DNA from 2 places in the Sinorhizobium sp. 22678 genome. Region 2 is predicted to be linked to the other one. Evidence: predicted binding sites of a transcription regulator. Region 2 holds the regulator's gene; the other holds the start of a gene.

Region 1 (11,290 bases), on a different contig from region 2:
TATTCAGTTTGCTTCAGCAGCGAACCTCAAGGAGGCAAGCATGTTTCGGTTGGGCATTGGGTTCGCATGTTTCGCCACCTATGCTTTTGGGCTACAGCCGCTCGGGGCCGCTGCTGCCGACGATCCCGAAATTGCGCGGGGGGAATATCTCGTCACGATGGGCGGCTGCAACGACTGCCACACACCGGGATATTTTTTTGGAAAACCGGACAGCTCACGCTTTCTCGGCGGGTCGGATGTAGGCTTCGAAATTCCCGGAGAGGGTGTTTTCATCGGTCGTAACATCACGCCCGACAAAGAGACCGGCATCGGCAGCTGGACCAGGGAGCAGATTGTGACTGCCATTCAGACCGGGCAGCGCCCCGACGGCCGTATGCTGGCGCCGATCATGCCGTGGCACGCATTTGCGCAACTCACAAAAGAAGACGCAGGGGCAATTGCAGCATTCCTTCAAAGCCTGAAGCCGGTAAGTCACCAGGTGCCGGGCCCGTTCAAGCCAGGGGAAAAGGTATCAACCTTTATGTTCAGGATCTTGCCGCCGGGCGAAACCGCGGCCGCAGCGCCAAAATAGCCGTTGCACGCGGCTCCGAAGTCTTCCAGCGCCCCCGCCGTTCCCTTGGGCTCAGCCTTTGTGTTTACCACCCTGTGGGCTGCTCTTCTCGGCATTCTTGAGCTGATTGGTGAAGCTCGTCTCTACCTTCACCGGCGCCTTTTCCTTTTTCGGCTTCCGCGCCTCGCGGTTGCCTCTCACTTGTCCTTTAGCCATCGATGCGATCCTCTTGACGTTGAATTTGATGAAGCCGACCCGCCATATGGGCGGCCCCAATGAGAAACAGGCCGTGGCGTCCTATATGCTCTCAAATGAGCCGGTCGTCATCAGCCGCTTGAGGCGCGCGACGCCGCGCTCCCGTTGTGTCCGATTTCTTGTTCTCTTCCTTCGCGGCTTCGCTTATTTGCTTGGTACGATTGGTTTCGGCTTCCTTCAGTGAGGGCTGCGGGTCGGGCTTTCTCTCGAAACGAATCATTTGACGTTCTCCTGATCTGGCAGATTGAAGCGCTCCAAACAAACACGGGAGCGCTTTTCAGATTTTGCGCTCAGATGGCCAGAGCGGTGGCGCAACCTTGAACGCCGCGGCTGTCGGGTGAGGTCTGGCCCGGCATCGTCGCCCAACCGCCGGCCTCTACGAATTGACGCTTCTTGTAACCGTCGGTGATTGCCTTGAACTCGATCAGTTTTGCGGCCGCGTCCGGCGCGGCGTTGAACCGCTCGACGCATATGGCGGATGCCAGTTCACCGCGCGCGATGTCGGCTGCGGCCGCTGCCGCGGTGCGAGACGTGCCGCCTGTCACCCAGCCGCCCCAGTTGAAGCCGACGATCATCGTTGCGGCCGCCGTCGCGGCGCACGCCCATACGAGGATCGCTTTGGATGGCTTGTAATTGTCGAATTGCTGGGTGATTGACGTCTTGCTGCTGTTCTGCATGGCCATTGGAAGCCTCCCCCTCCGTCGTTGTTCGCGTTTCGCCGCCTGACCACCGGGCCGAACGGTTCAGGCACTGCTCTCAGTATCCCATACTGCCCATGGCGCCGTTTCCGGTGCCTTGGGGAGACTCCCTCTCGGGAATATCGGCGATCATGGCTTCGGCGGTGATCAGAAGAGCCGCGATCGAGCCCGCGTCCCGCAAGGCTGTCCGCACGACCTTGGCGGGATCGACAATGCCGGCCTTGATCATGTCGACATAGGTTTCCGTCTGCGCGTCGAACCCCTGATTGTGATCGCTGCCGTCGATAAGTTTTCCAACAACGATCGAACCCTCGACGCCGGCATTGTCGGCGATCTGGCGGATTGGTGCTTCCAGTGCCCGGCGCACGATCGAGATGCCTGCCGCTACGTCGGCGTTCTCGTCGGTGAGACCGACAAGGGCCGATTTTGCCCGTAGTAGCGCCACTCCGCCGCCGGGAACGATGCCCTCCTCGACCGCCGCGCGCGTAGCGTTCAGGGCATCGTCGATGCGATCCTTCTTTTCCTTCACTTCAAGCTCGGTCGCGCCGCCGACGCGAATGACCGCGACGCCGCCGGCGAGTTTCGCCAGCCGCTCCTGCAGCTTTTCCTTGTCGTAGTCGGACGCCGTCTCCTCGATCTGCGCCTTGATCTGGCTGACGCGCGCCTGGATGGAGGCTTTGTCGCCGGAGCCGTCAATGATTGTGGTGGTGTCCTTCTCGATCAGCACCCGCCTGGCGCGGCCAAGCATATCCAGCGTAACGTTCTCAAGCTTGATACCCAGATCCTCGGAGATCGTCTGGCCGTCCGTCAGGATGGCAATGTCTTCCAGCATGGCCTTGCGGCGGTCGCCGAAGCCGGGAGCCTTGACGGCCGCAATCTTCAGGCCACCTCGCAGCCTGTTGACGACGAGCGTCGCCAGCACTTCGCCTTCGACGTCTTCGGAGATGATCAGCAACGGTTTCCCGGTCTGCACCGCGGCCTCAAGGATCGGCAGGATAGCCTGCAGACTGCCGAGCTTCTTCTCGTGGATGAGGATATAGGGATCCTCCAGTTCCACGCGCATCTTCTCGGCGTTGGTCACGAAATACGGCGAGAGATAACCGCGATCGAACTGCATGCCCTCGACGACGTCGAGTTCGGTATCGGCCGTCCTGGCCTCTTCGACGGTAATGACCCCCTCGTTGCCCACCTTCTCCATCGCCCTTGCGATCATTTCGCCGACGCTGGCGTCGCCATTGGCGGCAATCGTGCCGACCTGCGCGATCTCGCTCGACGAGATGACCTTCGTGGCGCGCACCTTGATTTCCGCGAGGACGGCGGCAACGCCAAGATCGATGCCGCGCTTTAGGTCCATTGGGTTCATGCCCACCGAAACCAGCTTAGCACCTTCGCGAAAGATGGACGCGGCGAGCACGGTGGCCGTCGTGGTGCCGTCGCCGGCAAGGTCATTGGTCTTTGAGGCTACCTCGCGCACCATCTGCGCACCCATATTCTCGAACTTGTCTTCAAGCTCGATTTCCTTGGCGACGGACACGCCGTCCTTGGTGATGCGTGGAGCGCCATAGGACTTGTCGATGACGACATTGCGGCCCTTCGGGCCGAGCGTCACCTTGACGGCATTGTTGAGCAATTCCACGCCGCGAAGCAGGCGATCGCGGGCGTCAGTGGAGAAGATGATTTGTTTGGCGGACATTGTCTTTGGCCTGTTCGGGCTTGAGATAAGGGATCGAAATTCGAGGGATCAGGCAGCATTGGCGGTTGCGACGGTATTTGCTGCGACGATGCCCATGATGTCGGATTCCTTCATGATCAGTAGGTCTTCGCCATCGATCTTGACCTCTGTTCCGGACCATTTACCGAGCAGGATCGTGTCGCCGATCTTGACGTCGAGCGGGATCAGCTTTCCACTTTCGTCGCGGGAGCCGGGACCGACGGCGATCACTTGGCCCTCTTGGGGCTTTTCCTTGGCGGCGTCGGGGATGATGATCCCGCCCTTGGATTTGATGTTACCTTCGGCGCGTCGGATGACGACGCGGTCGAGGAGCGGGCGAAATGTCATGGGATTCTTTCTGCGACCGGCGTATAGGGCGGCTGCAACTCCTAAATAGCATCGACGGCAATCGATTAATAGGAGTGCCAAGAAATATTATTCGAAGCTGAATATGACCTGAAATCGGTGTCTGCAATTTACGCGAATTGTTGTCTGGGAGAAATGGAATTAATATTTTGACGTACTTAAATTACCTTTTTCCGCGGCAAGATATTAGTCAGGTTGAGTAGGAGACTGTGCCTTCGTTAGTTAAAAACACTTCGAGGCGTACCGGTGTACTCAGCTCATTTGGCCTAGCGGCGGGTGCACCGGTATGGAAAGGAACGCGACCACCTGGATTTATCTACCAAAGGTTGTCTTCGATTTTTCTGAAAACAAAAGGTTGACGCGGCCGCCGCTCTCGTCTATGAGAAGACATCGATACTTTGTTTGCCGATATTTGTTTTGCTGCGCTGTGCGCGTCTCTTGACGAACTTCCCTCTCTCAAAAGTCGAAACCCCGCTGTGCGTCGCCCAGCGGTGATCTATGTTGCTAAGAAAGGGTTCGTTATGACCACTGGCACAGTTAAATGGTTCAATTCCACCAAGGGCTTCGGCTTCATTCAGCCCGACGACGGCAGCGCCGATGTGTTCGTTCACATCTCTGCTGTTGAACGCGCAGGCATGAATTCGATTGTTGAAGGTCAGAAGCTCGGCTTCGAGCTCGAGCGCGACAACAAGTCGGGCAAGATGTCCGCAGGCCAGCTCCGCGCTGCCTAATGCTTTTTCGCCGCTGATGACCACGGATGTACTGGCATCGCGGCAAGAGGTTCGAAGAGGCCAGGCGAATGTCTGGCCTTTTTCCGTTGAGGCGGTCTTCGCGACCAAACGATATCAAAGGAACAACGATTGAGACACCCGAACGACAACGGCTTTGCCGAACGACGCAATGCCGCGGCAGATGCAAAGCGCCAGCTTCTGACAAAATTTGCATCCGCTCCCAAGCCGACCGACCCTGAAATGCAGGAAAAACTGGCTGCGCGCGAAGCGGCCAACCGTGCCAGGGAGGCCCGCCGCGCCGAGCGCGAAGCGCTGAAGACAGCCGAGAACGAGCGAATCCTGGCAGAAGCCGCTGCGTTGGCCGCGGCTGCCGAGGCCGAGCAAAGGGCTGAAGCCGAAGCCCGCCAGGCAGAAATTGCCGATCGGGTCTCGCGCGTCGTCGCCGACGAAGCGGCCCGCAAGGCTGAACGCGACCGCCGCTATGCGGCCCGCAAAGCCCGCCGGGCGTAACACTTCAACACCTGCTCCCGTTCCACGGGCGCAGCCCATTGCCCTGGCGGATGATCACGGGGCGAGCGAAAAACGGACCGGTTATAATGAGCGCACATGTCTATCCACCCGCTTCACTTGTTGAGGACAATGCTGGAGCGTGGTTGAAGACGCTGGCGAAATACCGGCAGCCCCGTCTGGGGCGTAGCGCCTTCGAACTGTTCGTCACTCTCGTTCCTTTCGCCATCTTCTGGGCAGCGGCCTCCTTTTCCCTGGCCCACGGCTTCTGGCCCGGGCTGATCGCGATCCTTCCTGCCAGCGCCTTCCTGCTCCGATTGTTCATGATCCAGCACGATTGCGGCCACGGCTCGTTTTTCGCCCGTCGGGGGCTCGATGACTGGACCGGCCGCGTGCTCGGGGTCCTGACCCTGACCCCTTACGACTATTGGCGGCGTGCACACGCCGCCCATCATGCGACTGCGGGCAATCTCGACCAACGCGGGGTTGGTGACATCACCACGCTGACCATTGCCGAGTACCGAGCCCTTTCGCCGACGAAGCGCCTCGGCTACCGGCTGTACCGGCACCCGCTCGTCATGTTCGGCATCGGGCCGGCCTGGCTCTTCCTGTTCAAGCAACGCCTGCCGTTCGGGATGATGAACTCGGGTGCTCTGCCTTGGATTTCGACCATGGGGACGAATCTTGCGATCGTTACGCTGGCCGGCTTGATGGTGTGGGCCGTCGGGTTGGGACCTTTTCTCCTGATCCATCTTCCGGTCGTGCTGCTCGCAGGTGCAGCCGGCGTTTGGCTCTTCTATGTGCAGCACCAGTTCGAGGAGACTCACTGGTCGGCGGGCGAGGATTGGCGGTTTCCTCAGGCGGCGCTGCATGGCGCCTCCCATTACGATCTTCCGCCGGTGCTGCGGTGGCTCACCGGCAATATAGGCATTCATCACGTGCACCACCTGTCCAGCCGGATCCCCTATTACCGTCTGCCGGAAGTACTGCGTGACCATCCGCAACTTGCCGGCATCGGACGGATCACCTTGTGGGACAGCCTCAAATGCGTCCGGCTCGTGCTCTGGGACGACCGGCGCCGGAGGCTGGTTTCATTCCGCGACGCCGCAGGGTCGCTGCGCCGCTCCCTTACCGAAGATGTACGAAAGACGACGACATGATTGAATTGACGCCAACGCAGATCCGGGGCCTTAAGCTTGCCAAGGACGGTGACGTGCATCCCCAGGGTGGGAAGAGGTGGACGCACCTGAATGCCCAGGTCACCTATGCAAGGAAGGACCGGTTCAAGGAACGGCCGCAGAAGATCAAGTTCCTGACGACCGCGACCCTGAACGAGCTGCGCGAGCACAACCTCGTGAAGGCGCTCGATACGGATGTTCCGCCCGAGGAGTCGGCTCACGGCATTACCATGGCCGGCAAGATGCTGCTTCTGAAGATCAAGTGAGCACGCCCCAGAAGAAGCATGGGGCGCGTGCGTGCGCTACCGATTTTGCTCGACGGCCGTGGAGATAGCTGCGAGGGCCGGCCGCGCTTGCAGCCCCCGCAGCGGCGGACGTCAGCCCTGCCGTTATGGCATCATGCCGCGGTACCGCTCACGCTCCCGTTCGACCTGATCGAGCGTGTACGGATCGGCATTTTCGTCGAAACGTGACCATCCTTCCTGGGCATAGATGCTTCTGCGGGCCGCAGGATCCACGATTTTGCGCTGTTTCAGGATCGCTTCTGCTCGGGGTGCGACACTGTCTTCGACCCTTGCCGTGACCAGAGTGCCCCCCCTGCGAACGCCTTCGGCGTAGACATGGGCGTCTTCTTCATCGACGCCGGATTCCGTCAGCGCACCTATCAGGCCACCAGCTGCGCCCCCGGCGATTGCGCCGGCGGCCGCACCGGCCGCGGTGGAGGCAAGCCAGCCGGCAGCCACCACTGGGCCAACTCCAGGAATGGCCATAAGGCCAAGCCCCGTCAGAAGGCCAACGACGCCGCCTCCGGCAGCGCCGAGGCCAGCTCCGGCACCGGCCCCTTCGGCCGCGTTCGAGCCGTCCGTCGAGTAGCGATCTCCCGTGTTGTTCGCGACGATGCTGATGTTGTCTGAAGGAACGCCTGCCGTTTCCAGATCGCTTACGGCCTCGCGAGCATCTGCATAGTCGTCAAAGAGCCCTGTTACGGTTCTCATATTCGTTCTCCCTTTCCTTTGGTGTCTGTGGACTACTGCGCCGTTACGTTGCCCTGATAGTCGAGAGCGACCGAAACGGATTTGCCCTCCTTCATCGCAGTTGCCTGCCACACACCCTTGTCATCGAGCTTCAATCCGCTGACCTCGGTGTATCCGGCCTCTTCGATCCGTTCCTTCGCTTGCGCTTCAGTAAAGCTGTTCGCGCCTTCGACCGGTGCCGTCGGGTTCTCAGAATCGGGCGTTGCGACAGCAGGCGTTTCTCCTTCCGCTGAAGGCGTCGTCTGCGCGAGTGAAGTCGTGGCCACGGCGCTCATCAGTGCTGCCGCGGCAATGATCATATTTTTCATGTGGTTACCTCTTCAGAAGACCGCGATTGATCCCCCGTCGCAGAAACACGCCGGGCGCAGAATGGTTCCCGGCGCGATGCTCCGGCCGCCATGCTGGTGGGCGGCTTGGCTTTGGCACCGGAAATGGCAACTGCTGCGGTTCCATGCAACGGAGCATCTGCTGGGCGGCGCCAAACACTGCCCTACCTACTTGCGAACAAGGTTCTTGCCTGCTGGTCGCAACCAGGTCGACCGCCGGGTGATGTGGTGGAGGGTGTGGTGCTGAAGTTCTCGCGTGGCGTTGACCAGGATCGTGCAGCCGCCGCAGGCGGCCTGCAGCAAATCGCGTTTGCGCGCAGCGCAGCAGCCGCGGCGCAGCCGTCACGTCTACCGACCCTCGTCGCAACCGCTGCCACGGTTGCCGTCCTCTATTTCGCCCGGGACGTCTTCCTGCCGCTGGCCATCGCCATTCTGCTCACCTTTGCGCTCGCGCCGCTGGTTTCGAGGCTGCGTCGAGTCGGTTGTCCCCGTTCGGTGGCCGTCGTCGGGACGGTGACGACGGCTTTTCTGTTCCTGTCCGCATTCGGCGCGGTCATAGCGATGCAAGTGAGCGAGGTGGCTCAGAACCTGCCGACCTATCAGTACAACATCGTCGAGAAGGTCAGGACCCTGAAGGAGACCGGATCGGAAAGCCAGATTTTTGAACGGATTGGCCGCGTCATAGAGAGGATCAGCACGGAGATCAGCCGGCCCGAACCAGAGGTGCGCGCCTCACCCGAACCGGCGCCGGAGACCCAGCCGTTGCTCGTGGAGATTTTCTCTCCGCAGCGGCCGGTCGAAACACTGAAGAATATCATCAATCCTCTGCTTGGGCCCTTGGCGACGACCGGCCTCGTCATCGTCGTGGTCATCTTCATGCTGTTCGAGAGGGAGGAGCTGCGCGACCGTTTCATTCGGCTGGTCGGCTACGGCGACCTGCATCGAACGACCGAAGCACTTCAGGACGCGGGCGCTCGCGTCGGCCGGTACCTGCTCATGCAGTTGGTCGTGAACATCACCTACGGCATTCCGCTGGCCATCGGCCTCTCGCTGCTCGGTATCCCCAATGCGGTCCTCTGGGGGATGCTCGCCATCGTGTTGCGCTTCGTCCCCTACATCGGGCCGGTCATCGCTGCGGCTCTGCCGTTGTTCCTGGCGTTTGCCGCGGCACCTGGATGGAGCCTGCTCGTCTGGACGGCGGCCTTGTTCATTGTCCTCGAGCTCGTGAGCAACAATGTCGTCGAGCCTTGGCTTTACGGTTCCCGCACCGGTTTGTCGCCGCTTGCGATCATCGTCGCGGCGATCTTTTGGGCATGGCTCTGGGGGCCGGTCGGACTGGTGCTGTCGACGCCGCTCACCGTGTGCCTTGTCGTTCTCGGTCGCCACGTCCCGCAATTCGAGTTTCTGGAGATACTGCTGGGCAACGAGCCCGTGCTCGATCCGAAGGAGCGCCTCTATCAGCGTCTGCTCGCCGGAGATCCGGATGAGGCCACGGACAATGCGGAAGACATGCTGGAGGAGAAGTATCTCGTCGAGTTCTACGACACGGTTGCTATTCCCGCACTGCTCCTGGCGGAGCGGGACCGCGCACGGGGCGCCCTGACGAACGCCCAGGCGGCTCAGATTGCCCAGAGTGCGAACACCCTCATCGCCAATCTCGAGGAGATTGCCGGCGAAGAGGAGGAGGAGGAGGAGGAAACGGGCGCGGAAGCGCAGGAAAATGGTGATGATGATGCGGACGAATATGATCTTCCCCTCGGCGACGGCAAGTCCGTCCTGTGCGTCGGAGGGCGCAGTGATCTCGATGACGTTGCCGCATCGATGCTCGCCCAGACCCTATGGATCCAGGGCGCGGAGGCGGCTCACGCCGGTCACGACGTCCTCAAGGCGGGCAATATAAAGGCTCTGAAACTCGAGGGGCGAAACGCCGTCGTCCTGAGCGTTCTCGACCAGGATTTCATGAGACATGCCAAGTTTACCGTGCGTCGGCTGAAACGCATGGCCCCTGCGGCGCGCATCGGGATCGTTCTGTGGCAAGAGGATGGCCGGCCGGACACAACAGAAAGAGACCAGCTCGTTGAATCGCTGCAGGCGGATTTCGTGGTATTCGGGATGGGCGACGCCGTCCGCGAGGCGCTTTCAGACGAATTGCCTCGGTCTTTGAAACTCGCCCATCCGAAGATCGCACCCGGATACGCCATGCGGAGAAGCAAGCGTGCGGACAGGGAAAGCACGGTCAAAGCGGACTAGATCGTGAGATGCCGAAGGGCACGTGCGAAGCTTACGCCGTTTTAAGACGTTCAGCTCAATGATGAGCAGCCCTGTCAGGAGGAGTGCGGATGAGGTTTGTGGCTGGCAAAGTCGCGGTTTTCAGGTGGATGCTGCCCTTGGCCATCGCAATGGCGTTGATGGGAGGCATATACCTGGCCGTCCGCTGGTCGGCGCAGCAATCGGACGCTGTGGCGGTGAAGCGGCAGCAACACCTCGTCGAGCTTGTCATCTCCAAGATGCAAGGCAGCATCGCCCATGATCAGGAGAGCGTCACCGTCTGGGATGACGCCGTCAGAAAAGTTTCGCAGGAATGGGATTCGCGGTGGGTTGATTCCAACCTGGGCAGCTGGATGAACAGCTATTTCCGACACGACGGCGCATTCGTGATCAGTCCGGACCGTAAACCGTTATACGCCTTTCTTGCCGGCCGGACTGACGAAGCTTTCAGCAACATAGAACCCGAAGCAATGCCGCTAATCGCCAAGCTGCAAGAGAGGCTCGCAGCAGGCGACGAGGAAGGAACGAGCGAGCAGGTGCTGTCCATCGGCGAGAGCGATCTCGTACGCATCGGGGGCCGCCCGGCGATTATCAGCGTGAAGCCGATCGTGTCGGACACCGGTGATATCGTTCAGGAGCCCGGCAGGGAATTTCTGCACTTGGCCGTCCGCTTTCTCGACGGCGATCTCCTGACCCATCTCGGTGAGGATTATGGTTTCGAGGACCTGCGCTTTTCTGTTTTGCCAGAACTCGGTCGGCAGCGGTCCTATGCTCCGATCGTTTCATCGTCCGGAGAAACGATAGGGTATTTCTCCTGGCTCCCGTTCAGGCCCGGTGCCGATGTGATGAAGGCCACGGCGCCGGTGCTTCTGGTCGCCGGCGCCCTCCTCTTTGCCCTCACCAGCGCGCTCAGTATCGTATTGCGGAGGCGGTCGAGACGTCTGCAGGAAAGCCAGGCGGAGCTCAACCATCTGGCGCGTCACGATCCGTTGACGGGCCTCGCCAACCGTGCGTCTTTCAACGGTCTGCTGGCGCGGGTCGTCGCTACGTCGACAATCGATCAAGCCAATGCTCTCCTGTACCTCGATCTCGACCGCTTCAAGCAAGTGAACGACACACTCGGCCATCCTGTTGGCGATCGGCTGATGGTCGAGGTCGCGAAACGGCTTAAGGAAACCGCTGCTGGTGCCGCCATTTCCAGAATTGGTGGCGATGAGTTTACCATCATCGTCGAACGCACCCGCCAGGATCAGGTGGAGAAGCTCTGTGACTCGCTGATCGCTTCGATCCGCCGGCCTTTCGAGATAGACGGACAGCCGATTCTCATCGGACTTTCGATAGGTGTGGCCGTCGCGACCGGGAATGGCGCCGACCCCGTCGAGATCACGCGGAAGGCCGATATCGCGCTTTACCACGCCAAGTCGGCCGGGCGGAACCGATACGCAGTGTTTGGCCCTCACATGGACGAACTGATCAGGACGAAGCGGGATCTGGAACAGGATTTGCGAGCGGCCCTGGATGCCGGCAATCAGCTCGAGGTCTTCTACCAGCCCGTATATTCGGCGCAGTCCCACGAGATAAGCTCGCTGGAAGCTCTTATTCGCTGGCGGCATCCGAGCAAGGGCAACATAGCACCGGATGCCTTCGTTTCGCTTGCGGAGACTGC
Region 2 (11,290 bases):
GGCGATGAACGGCGCCGAGGGCGTCTCCGCCGATCTTTGCGACGAGGCGATCCGCCTGTCGCGGCTGCTGCTGCGGCTGTTTCCCGCCGAGCCGGAAATCATGGGACTGACGGCACTTCTGCTGCTTCAGCATTCGCGCGCCCGCGCGCGCTTCGATGCAAACGGTGCCGTCGTCCTGCTCGAAGATCAGGATCGGCGGCTCTGGAGTCGGCCGATGATTACCGAGGCGCTGGCGATGATCGACAAGGCAATGCGCCATCGCCGCCCCGGGCCTTACCAGATACAGGCAGCGATCGCCGCCCTGCACGCCCGCGCCGAACGTCCTGAGCAGACGGATTGGGAGGAGATTGACCTCCTCTACCAGGCGCTCGAGCGCCTGCAGCCCTCTCCGGTCGTCACGCTCAATCGCGCGGTCGCCGTCTCCAAACGGGAGGGAGCGGAGGCCGCACTGGCGATGGTGGAGCCCCTTGGCGAGAGGCTTTCCGGCTATTTCTATTATCATGGCCTGCGCGGCGGCCTTTTGAAGCAACTCGGCCGGGCATGCGAGGCGCGCGCCGCCTTCGACCGGGCGATCGCACTGGCCACCAACGCGGCCGAAGCGGCCTATATCCGCATGCAGCTCGATCACCTCGCGGCCGAGCCGGCGACGGTCGCGGAAGAAGAGCGATAATTTTTTCTGACCCCTGTCGGCAGGCGGCATCCTCTTTCGTCCTTGGAATGAACCAACATGGAGGAATTCGAAAATGACTGCAGCGACCGACACCAATTCCGGCGGCGAACGCGAACTGGTTCTGACCCGGCTGATCGATGCCCCGCGCGAGAAGGTCTACCGGGCCTTCACGGAAGCCGGGCTTCTGAAGCAGTGGTTCGCCCCTCTGCCGTGGACGATCACGGAAGCGGAGCTCGACGTCAGGGCGGGCGGCATCAACCGCTTTGTCATGCGCTCGCCCGAGGGCGAACTCTATCCTAATCAGGGCGTCTATCTGGAAGTCGTGCCGAACGAGAAGATCGTCGTCACCGATGCCTTTACGGAAGCCTGGAAGCCGTCCGAAAAGCCGTTCATGACGGCGGTCATGACCTTCGAGAACGAGGGCGGCAAGACCCGCTATACGGCCCGCGCGCTCCATTGGAGCGTCGAGGACCGCGATGCCCATGAGAAGATGGGCTTCCACGAGGGCTGGGGCCAATGCGCCGATCAGCTTGCAGCACTCGTTGCGAAACTCTGAGGGGAGGACCGGGTCATGACCATTACCGGGAGCAGCAATACGGCCATTGCGGAAATCGAGGAGGTAATCGGGGGCTGGGCGGAGGCGTTGCGCCGGAAGGATGCCGCCCGCGTCCTCGCCCACGGCACGGACGATTGCCTCGTCTTTTCCCTGGCGCCGCCCCTCAAGGCCTCCGACGCAGATGCCGGCGGCCTCGAGCAGTGGTTCTCCACGTGGAAAGGACCGCTCGGCTTCACCCTCGAGGATCTCGACGTTTCGGTGAGCGGCGACGTCGCCTTCGCCACTGCGCTGACGCATCTTTCCGGCGAGAAGCACGATGGTCAGAAGGCGGCGCTCTGGTATCGCCTGACCTTGGGCCTGACGCGCACCGACAGGGGATGGAAGATTGCCCATCAGCACGAATCCGTTCCCTTCTACATGGACGGGAGCTTCAAGGCGGCGATCGATCTCGATCCTCGATCCGAGGTCGACTGGCAAGCACCGTCGCGCCCGCCCATGCCCGGTGTCATCGCCTATCTCAACGTGGAGGATGCAGATGCGGCGGCGGCCTTCTACGTCCGCGCTTTCGGCGCCAAGGAGGAGGACCGCAAACTTGCCCAGGACGGAAAGCGCCTCATCCACTGCCACCTGACGATCAACGGCGGCGCATTGATGCTGAACGATCCCTTCCCGGAATTCGGCCATCCCTGGAAGCCGCCGGAGGGCTTCGTGCTGCACCTCGTCGTCGACGACGCGGATTTCTGGTGGAAACGGGCGGTGGAGGCCGGCGCGGAGGTGACGATGCCGCTGGAGATCGCCTTCTGGGGCGATCATTACGGCCAGCTCAAAGATCCCTTCGGGGTTACCTGGGGGATCGTCGCACCGGTAAAGGAAGGCGGTTGAACCGCTCGGCCCGCGATCAGCAGGCGAGGTCGGCCACCACGGCGTCGAGGATCAGCATTCCGGCGGGCGTGCAGCGCAGCCGCGAATTGCCGATCCGTTCGATGAAACCATGCTCGATCAGGAACTCTTCCCGGGCCGGATCCGGATCGCGGCCCGAGAGGGTCTGCCAGCGGGCGAGATCGACGCCTTCGCGCAGCCTCAACCCCATCAGCAAAAGCTCATCGGCCTGCGCCTCGAAATCGAGCAGTTCCCGCTCGATCAGGCCTTCGCCGCATTCTTCGACGCGTTGCAGCCATGCCTCGGGGTTGCGCTCGGTTGCGGTCGCGATCTTGCCTGATCCGATCGCCAGCCGCCCATGGGCGCCGGGGCCGATGCCCGCATAGTCGCCGTAGCGCCAATAGGTGAGGTTGTGCCGGCTCTCGGCCCCCGGCCGGGCATGGTTGGAGACCTCATAGGCCGGCATGCCGATCGCCGCGGTGATCTCCTGCGTGGCCTCGTAGAGGACAGCCGACTGCTCGCCATCCGGAACGACGAGCTTGCCTGCCTTGTGCAGGCCGTAGAAGGGCGTCCCTTCCTCGATGGTAAGCTGGTAGAGCGACAGATGATCGACGGCGTAGGAAACCGCCTCCTTCAGTTCGCGCTCCCATTCCTCGACCGTCTGGTTCGGCCGCGCATAAATCAGGTCGAAGGACATCCGCGGAAAGATCTCGCGGGCGAGCCGCACGGCCTTCAACGCATTCTCGACATCGTGCAGCCGCCCGAGAAATTTGAGGTCACGGTCGTTGAGAGCCTGGACGCCGAGCGAGACGCGGTTGACGCCGGCCGCCCTATAGCCGCGGAAGCGCGTCGCCTCGACGCTGGAGGGGTTCGCCTCCATGGTGATCTCGATGCCATCGGGCACGTGCCAATGCCGGGCAATGCCGTCGAGGATCGCCTCCACCGTCTGAGGCTCCATCAGCGACGGGGTACCCCCGCCCATGAAAATGCTGGTGACGGTTCTCGGACCGGAAAGCGCGCGCACCGCAGCCATTTCCTTCAGAAATGCGGCGACGAAGCGAGGCTGATCCACCGGCTGGTGGCGCACATGGCTATTGAAGTCGCAATAGGGGCATTTCGCCGCGCAGAACGGCCAGTGCACATAGACCCCGAAACCGGGATCCATGCCGTCACCGATCGCTGAAAGCGGGGCTATCTGCATCGTCTCTCTACTCAGGCGCCGAGACAGGTTTCGGCGAACAGCTTGAATGCGCGGGCGCGGTGCGACAGAGCCTCGGGATCGCCGGGCTTCCAGCCATGCTTCTCCTCCGCACTCATTTCGCCGAATGTGGTGTCGTAGCCCTTCGGTTGGAAGACCGGATCGTAGCCAAAGCCGCTGGTGCCGCGCGGCGGCCAGACGACATAACCCTCGACCTCGCCGCGAAAGAGCTCGACATGCCCGTCCGGCCAGGCAAGGCAGAGAACGGACACGAAGCGTGCGGTACGGCTTTCGGGCGTCACCGCACCCTTGTCGCGGAGCGCCTCTTCGACCTTTTCCATGGCCATCTGGAAGTCGCGGCTGCCGTCCTCACGTTCGGCCCAGTTGGCCGTGTAGACGCCGGGGGCGCCGCCGAGCGCGTCGATGGCAAGACCGGAATCGTCCGAAAGCGCCGGCAGTCCGGAAGCCCTGGCCGAGGCGAGCGCCTTGATCGTCGCGTTCTCCTCGAAGGTCGTGCCGGTCTCTTCCGGCTCGACGAAATCGAGATCGGCTGCCGATTTCGCCTCGAAGCCGAGCGGCCCGATGAGATCGCGGATCTCACGGATCTTGCCGGCATTATGGCTCGCGACGACGAGCGTCTTGTCGATCAGTCTGCGCATCTGTTCCGTTCCGTTCAGGTTCTGCCGAAATCAATCCTTGGCCCAGAGGCCCGCTTCCGCGCATTCCAGGCTGTTGCCGGCCGGATCGCGGAAATAGAAGGAGCGGGCGCCGTTCGGCCAGCGGACATCCGCCTCGATCGAAACTCCGGCTGCCTCCAGTTTCGCCTTCCAGGCATCGAGTGCCTCGGCGGCGACCCGGAAGCACATGTGCCCGTTGCCCTTCGTCCCGTGCGGAGGCACGGGAAGTGCGCCCGGTGCAGGCGGCTTCACCGTCTCCGCCGGGTTGAAGATCAACAGCACGCCTTCGCCGCAGCGGAAGAAGACATGGCGGCTACCGGCGCGCGTGATCCTTTCAAGGCCGAGGACCGTTCCGTAGAAGGCCTCGGCCTGGTCGAGATCGTCCGCGTAAAGCGCGGTTTCCAGAATGCCTTCGAATGTCGGCACCGGACCGGTTCCTCTCAAGTGATCCAGAGCACTTCCGGAAAGCCATGACGGTGTTCCGTCCGGAGGTGCATATTGTCGAAGCGTCAGATCATCTCACTGCTGCCGTGCAGCAGAGAGCAGTCTAGCCTGCTATCGCCTGCTTCTGCATTTCGACGAGTTCGGCAATGCCGTTCTTGGCGAGCAGCATCAGGCTTGCAAATTCTTCTTCGCTGAAGGGCTTGCCTTCCGCCGTTCCCTGGATCTCGACCAGGCCGCCGCTGCCCGTCATCACGAAATTGGCATCCGTCTCCGCAGCCGAGTCTTCGAGATAATCGAGGTCGATGACCGGCTGATTGGCGAAGATGCCGCAGGAAATGGCGGCCACATGATCTTTCAGGACCTTCTCCAGCTTGACCATGTTGCGCGCTTCCATCCACTTCAAACAGTCGTGGAGGGCGATCCAGGCGCCGGTGATCGACGCAGTGCGCGTGCCGCCGTCGGCCTGAAGCACGTCGCAGTCGATCGAGATCTGACGTTCGCCGAGCGCCGGAAGATCGACCACGGCTCTGAGCGACCGCCCGATCAGCCGCTGGATCTCCTGCGTGCGGCCGCTCTGCTTGCCGGTCGCCGCCTCGCGCCTCATGCGCTCGCCGGTCGCGCGCGGCAGCATGCCGTATTCCGCGGTGATCCAGCCCTTGCCGCCGTTGCGCAGCCACGCCGGAACTTTTTCCTCCAGGCTGGCGGTGCACAGAACATGCGTGTCGCCGAAGCGTACCAGGCAGGATCCTTCCGCATGCTTGGAGAAATTGCGCTCGAACGAGACCTTGCGCATTTGGTCGATTTTTCTACCGGATGGCCGCATCGTCAACTCCTGTCGATCCCGACTGCATGTTCCTTCGAGTCCTGTTCGGTTCAAGGACAAGACCATGCAGAATTCAAAGTGCTCCAGCGGCCTTTGCGCGTCTGAAGACACGCGGCGCTTTCGTGAGCCTTCTAGATCATGGCGTGGGCAAAGGGAACCGCTTGATGTCGAAGCTTCGCAGTGATTTTTCCCTTTTGCCATTCCCCGTGCGGATCACTATATTCTTTGCGAACACGGGATACTGATCACGGAGTGACATGGTACTGCGCAACCCTGGAACGAAGGGGATCGCATCGGCGCTGGACGAGCGCTCCGGCGAGATCTTCCGCCGCATTGTCGAGAGCTATCTGGAAAGCGGGGAGCCGCTGGGCTCGCGCAATCTCTCTCGGCTGTTGCCGGTGTCGCTGTCGCCGGCCTCGGTTCGCAACGTGATGAGCGATCTCGAGGATCTGGGCCTGATCTATTCCCCCCATGTCAGCGCCGGCCGGCTTCCGACGCAGCTGGGCCTGCGCTTCTTCGTGGACGCCTTCATGCAGGTGGGCAATCTCTCGCCGGAGGAACGCGCCTCGATCGAAAGGCAGGTTCACCCGGGAAATCGCGACTGGTCGGTCGAAAACCTTCTTACCGAGGCGAGCCAGATGCTGTCCGGCATGTCGCGCGGCGCAGGTCTCGTCATCACCACCAAGAGCGACCCCGTTCTCAAGCATGTCGAGTTTATCCGGCTGGCGCCGACCAAGGCGCTGGCAGTGCTCGTCGGCGAGCACGATCAGGTGGAGAATCGCATCATCGAGCTGCCGGCCGGGATCACCAGCGCCCAGCTCACCGAAGCGGCGAACTTCGTCAACGCTCACCTTGCCGGTCAGACGATCCCCGAACTGCGGACGCAACTGGAAAAGGTCAAGGAGACGGTGCGCGGCGAGCTCGACGCGCTCTCGCAGGACCTGGTCGAGCGTGGGCTGGCGATCTGGTCCGGAAGCGAGGGCGACGGCCAGCCGGCGCGGCTGATCGTCAGGGGCCGCGCCAATCTGCTCGAAGGATTGGAAGGGACGGATGACATTGAGCGGCTGCGCATGCTCTTCGATGACCTCGAAAAGAAGGACAGCCTGATCGAGATCCTCAACCTCGCCGAGAGCGGCCCGGGCGTGCGCATCTTCATCGGTTCCGAAAACAAGCTGTTTTCACTCTCCGGATCCTCGCTGATCGTCGCTCCCTACCGCGACAGCGACGACCGTATCGTCGGCGCGGTCGGTGTCATCGGGCCGACCCGGCTCAACTATTCCCGCATCGTTCCCATGGTCGATTACACCGCGCAGCTCATGTCGCGGCTGTCGCGCTGAGCGAATCCTTTTGATCGATGCAGCAATCGACTCTTGATTTTTCGGGCCCAAACATCGATATCGGGCTTCAAATCCAGGCAACAGAACGTTCAAGCAAAGCGACTTCCGCTGGTTTGATGATGCCGAACAGAGCAAAAGACAGAAATTCGGAGAACGTCATGACCGACGAAACGAACAAGAACGGACCCGAGGCCGCGGCGCCTGAAGAATTCGAAACAGCCGCTGAGCCGCAAGCCGCGGAGAAGCCGGAGGCGGATGCTTCCACGACCGCGCCAGATCCGCTTGAGCTTGCCAGGGCCGAGAGTGCGGAACTGCGCGACAAATATCTTCGCCTCGCTGCGGAGATGGACAACCTGCGCCGGCGCACCGAACGTGACGTGAAGGACGCGAAGTCCTATTCCGTCGCGGGCTTCGCGCGCGACATGCTGGCGGTCTCCGACAACCTGCGCCGCGCGCTGGATGCGATTCCGGCCGACGCCAGAGAGGCGGGCGATGCCGGCCTGAAAGCACTCATCGAGGGCGTGGAGATGACCGAACGGTCGATGCTCGCGGCGCTCGAGCGTCACGGCGTGAAGCAGTTGGACCCCACCGGTCAGAAGTTCGATCCGAATTTCCACCAGGCCATGTTCGAGGTCCCGAACACCGAGGTCCCGAACAACACGGTCGTCCAGGTGGTCCAGGCGGGATACACGATCGGCGAGCGCGTTCTGCGCCCGGCGATGGTCGGTGTTGCTAAGGGCGGCCCGAAAGCCGCGTCCTCTGAAAGCGAGACGCCTGCTGCCTGACGGCGCATGAATGCGATTTGCGAAGGGCCGCGCACTCTGCCAGGTGCGCGGCCCTTCGTCATTGTTCGAAATATCGCATGCTCTTCCAACCGGCTCCGGCAGGACAGCAGGCAGAAGATACTCAGGCAGCGTGCGAGGTCGTGTCGTCGCTAAGCAGCGTGTAGATCGCGCTTGCCGAGTCGCTCGCTCGGATACGCGACACCATGTCGTGGTCGCGCAGCACGCGGGCGATGCGCGAGAGCGCCTTGAGGTGGTCGGCGCCGGCACCTTCCGGTGCAAGCAGCAGAAAGACGAGGTCGACCGGCTGGTCGTCCAATGCTTCGAAATCCACGGGCGTATCGAGCCGCGCAAAGATACCGACGATCGACGGCAGACTGCTGAGCTTGCCGTGCGGGATGGCGATGCCGTTGCCCACCCCGGTCGAGCCGAGTCTTTCTCGCTGCAGGATGACGTCGAAGATCTCCCGCTCCGGAAGACCGGTGAGCTTCGATGCTTTTGCCGCCAATTCCTGAAGGAGTTGCTTCTTCGAGTTGGCCCTCATGGCCGGGATGATCGCATTTTGATGCAGCAAGCCTGCCAATGCCATTCTTTTATCCTCGTTCGCCGGTTAGAGCCTGGCAATCTCATCACAAATGCGCCGTGATGGCTCTACCCATCTTTGTCTTGGCGGGTCGAATGCACAGAAAAGTCGAGCTTTTCCGCCGTCCCGCTGATCGGAAAGACGGGGGACGCCAGTCCGGCTGGCTTCCCCCATCCCCACTCATGCCTTGATATTGGCGGCGTCGATCCAGCCAATATTCCCATCGTTGCGCCGATAGACGATGTTCAGGTCATCCTTGCCGGGGCTGCGGAACATCAGCACCGGTTCATCCGTCATGTCCAAGGCCATAACGGCATTGGCGACGGACATTGTTCTCAACTGTTTCGTTGTTTCGGCAACGATCGTCGGCGCATAATCGTCGGGGACTTCCTCGTCCTCGAAGGGCACCGAGTCCATCACTCGATAGGCCACTTCGGTGGCATTCTGCCCGTTGCCGTTGTGATGGTCCTTGAGCTTGCGCTTGTAGCGCCGGAGCCGCTTCTCGATGCGCTCCGAAGCCGCGTCGAAGGCTGACTGTGGCTCGTTCGCCTGACCGTTTGCCTGCAATACCACGCCCGTATCGAGATGAAGCTTGCAGTCGGCGCTGAATCGCGACCCTGACTTTTCCACAGTGACCTGGCTCGAATATCCTCCGTCGAAATATTTGGTTACGGCCTGCTCGATCTGCTCGCCGATGCGGACGCGAAACGAATCGCCGATTTCCATATGTTTACCGGATACACGCACACTCATGGAGTTTCCTCTCTTGTTCGTGAATTGCGTGCCCAGTCTATTCCAAGCGCCCCCGTCATCCAAGCACTTCAGCGACGGGAGTCCCGAACAACCGAAATCGTGAGCGCGCGCTGCCTCTATGCAAGCGCGGCGGCCTCATATCCGCTGTACCGCGCAGAGTCAATTGCGCGTCGTGGGATTAAACGTTCATCGAGCCCCGGCGGTTCCGCAGGCGAGAGCCCAAAGCGCAACCCGGCTTATGCGCTTGCGGCCGCCCGGAAATGCTCAGAATGCCGTGGTTTTGGCCAGCGCGCGTTTCTCGCGGCGGCGCTGGACGGAGGAAGGGATGCTCATCGTCTCGCGATATTTTGCGACGGTGCGTCTGGCGATATCGACGCCGGCTTTCTTGAGGACGTCGACGATATCGTCGTCCGAGAGCACGGCATCGGCGCTTTCCTGATTGATCATCGTGCGGATGCGATGGCGCACGGACTCGGCCGAATGTGCATCGCCGTTTTCCGCCGAGCCGATCGAAACGGTGAAGAAATATTTCAGTTCGAAGAGCCCGCGCGGGGTCAGCACGTATTTGTTGGAGGTGACCCGGCTCACCGTCGACTCGTGCATCTTGATCGCATCCGCGACGATCCTGAGGTTCAGCGGGCGCAGGTGGCCGACGCCGTTGACGAGAAAGGCGTCCTGCTGCCGGACGATTTCGCTTGCCACCTTCATGATCGTCCTGGCGCGCTGATCGAGGCTGCGCGTCAGCCAGTTCGCATTTTGCAGACACTCGTTGAGAAAGGCCTGTTCGCCGCTGTTCTTCCGGCTGGAGCGCGATATTTCGGTGAAATAGTCGTGGTTGACGAGAACCCGGGGCAGGGCATCCGGATTGAGCTCGACCAGCCAGCCGCCATCGGGTGCGGCGCGCACGACGACGTCGGGAACGATGGCCTCGAAGACACCGGTTTCGAAGCTGGTGCCCGGTTTCGGATCGAGCTTGCGGATCTCGGCGAGCATATCGACCAGGTCTTCCTCGTCGACGCCGCAGATCTTCTTGAGACTTGCGAAATCGCGCCGTGCCAGGAGCTCGAGATTGGCCACGAGCGCTTCCATCGCCGGGTCGAGGCGATTGCGGGCGCGCAGCTGAATGGCAAGACATTCGCCGAGCGTGCGCGCAAAGACCCCCGGTGGATCGAACTGCTGAAGCACCTGCAGCACGCGCGCCACGTCCTCGCCGGCCGCGCCCAGCTTCTCGGCCGTCTCGGCGAGGTCGGCGTGCAGGTAGCCGGCATCGTCGAGCTGGTCGATGAAGTGCAGGGCGATCAGCCGATCGGAGGCAGTGCTGAGTGCGAAGGGCAGCTGCTCGGCGAGCGTCTCCCTCAACGTCTTGCGGCCGGCAACGAAATCGTCGAGATCGTAGCCCTCGGCGCCGCCGGCGCCCGGCATGGATTTCCATTGGCCGAGAAGCTCGGGCGCATCCGCCCGCTGCGGCGCCGTATCGTCGGGGAAGACGTTGGCGAAGTCGGCGTCAAAGCCTTCGCTGAGCCTCTCGCCGGATCTCGACATGGCGCTGTCGTACAGGTCGCTCTGACCTGCCGCTTCGTCGATTTCGCCGCCGGTCTCAGCCGGATGCGGACTGGCATCCTCGCGATCCGATGTCGTTGCCTCATCGGCCGATTGGACCTCCAGCAGCGGGTTCTTCTCGACTTCCTGCGCGATGAAATGGCTGAGCTCCAGATGGTTCATCTGAAGCAGCTGGATCGACTGCATCAGCTGCGGCGTCATGACCAGCGACTGCGACTGTCTCAGATGAAGGCTGGCGGACAAGGCCATGCTGGCGTGAAACTCCCGTCGAGTTCTCCGAGCCGTGTCCGCTTGGACGGGCCCATTTTTTAGTTGGCCCAAAAATTGCTTATTACTGGAATTTGGTCAAGCACGGACGGCGGCGGAGGTGCCGATTCAGCCGGCGGTCGTCCGTTCTGCCGGAATGCACGCTGCCGGCAGATGTCAGAGGCTGAAATTGTCGCCGAGATAAAGCCGGCGCACGTCCGGGTTGGTGACGATGTCGTTGGCGCGGCCATGCGTCAGCACTTCGCCGGCATGGATGATATAGGCCCGATCGATCAGCCCGAGCGTCTCGCGCACATTGTGGTCGGTGATGAGGACGCCGATGCCGCGCGACGTGAGGTGGCGCACGAGCGCCTGGATATCGGCGACGGAGATAGGGTCGACGCCTGCAAAGGGTTCGTCGAGCAGCATGAAGGTCGGGTCGGTCGCAAGCGCACGGGCGATTTCAAGGCGCCGGCGTTCGCCGCCCGATAGCGCGATGGCCGGCGATTTGCGCAGGTGCGTGATCGAAAATTCACCAAGCAGATCGTTGAGCTTGCTCTCGCGGCGTTCGACGTTCTCGTCGTGAACCTCCAGCACCGCGCGGATGTTATCCTCGACCGTCAGCCCGCGAAAGATCGAGGCCTCCTGCGGCAGGTAGCCGACGCCCAGGCGCGCCCGGCGATACATGGGCATCGTCGTGACGTCGTTGCCGTTGATCTCGATCGAGCCCTCGTCCACCGGCACGAGGCCGGTGATCATGTAGAAGCAGGTCGTCTTGCCTG

Evidence for each region. Region 2 encodes HrcA, which represses chaperone genes, less so after heat shock. Its sites were predicted from a motif close to GTTAGCACTCNCNNNNNGNGAGTGCTAAC; they were not measured.
Region 1: a site for HrcA is predicted at 3,616-3,644, ahead of ACTJKL_RS13000 (co-chaperone GroES). Genes of this name have one in related genera too.

The regions. Positions count from the first base shown of each region.
Region 1 covers NZ_JBQEMS010000007.1:147,948-159,237, reverse strand. The annotation lists gene ACTJKL_RS13020 (cytochrome c family protein) at 41-571, shown strand; gene ACTJKL_RS13015 (hypothetical protein) at 681-989, shown strand; gene ACTJKL_RS13010 (hypothetical protein) at 1,096-1,488, opposite strand; gene groL (chaperonin GroEL) at 1,562-3,196, opposite strand; gene ACTJKL_RS13000 (co-chaperone GroES) at 3,245-3,562, opposite strand; gene ACTJKL_RS12995 (cold-shock protein) at 4,102-4,311, shown strand; gene ACTJKL_RS12990 (DUF6481 family protein) at 4,441-4,821, shown strand; gene ACTJKL_RS12985 (fatty acid desaturase) at 4,908-5,978, shown strand; gene ACTJKL_RS12980 (hypothetical protein) at 5,975-6,262, shown strand; gene ACTJKL_RS12975 (general stress protein) at 6,386-6,991, opposite strand; gene ACTJKL_RS12970 (PepSY domain-containing protein) at 7,024-7,338, opposite strand; gene ACTJKL_RS12965 (AI-2E family transporter) at 7,597-9,606, shown strand; gene ACTJKL_RS12960 (putative bifunctional diguanylate cyclase/phosphodiesterase) at 9,696-11,290, shown strand, end outside.
Region 2 covers NZ_JBQEMS010000004.1:291,587-302,876, forward strand. The annotation lists gene ACTJKL_RS09015 (RNA polymerase sigma factor) at 1-670, shown strand, start outside; gene ACTJKL_RS09020 (SRPBCC family protein) at 744-1,226, shown strand; gene ACTJKL_RS09025 (nuclear transport factor 2 family protein) at 1,242-2,108, shown strand; gene hemW (radical SAM family heme chaperone HemW) at 2,125-3,306, opposite strand; gene rdgB (RdgB/HAM1 family non-canonical purine NTP pyrophosphatase) at 3,318-3,962, opposite strand; gene ACTJKL_RS09040 (VOC family protein) at 3,993-4,406, opposite strand; gene rph (ribonuclease PH) at 4,528-5,247, opposite strand; gene hrcA (heat-inducible transcriptional repressor HrcA) at 5,505-6,584, shown strand; gene grpE (nucleotide exchange factor GrpE) at 6,743-7,369, shown strand; gene ptsN (PTS IIA-like nitrogen regulatory protein PtsN) at 7,491-7,955, opposite strand; gene hpf (ribosome hibernation-promoting factor, HPF/YfiA family) at 8,130-8,702, opposite strand; gene rpoN (RNA polymerase factor sigma-54) at 8,967-10,511, opposite strand; gene lptB (LPS export ABC transporter ATP-binding protein) at 10,686-11,290, opposite strand, start outside.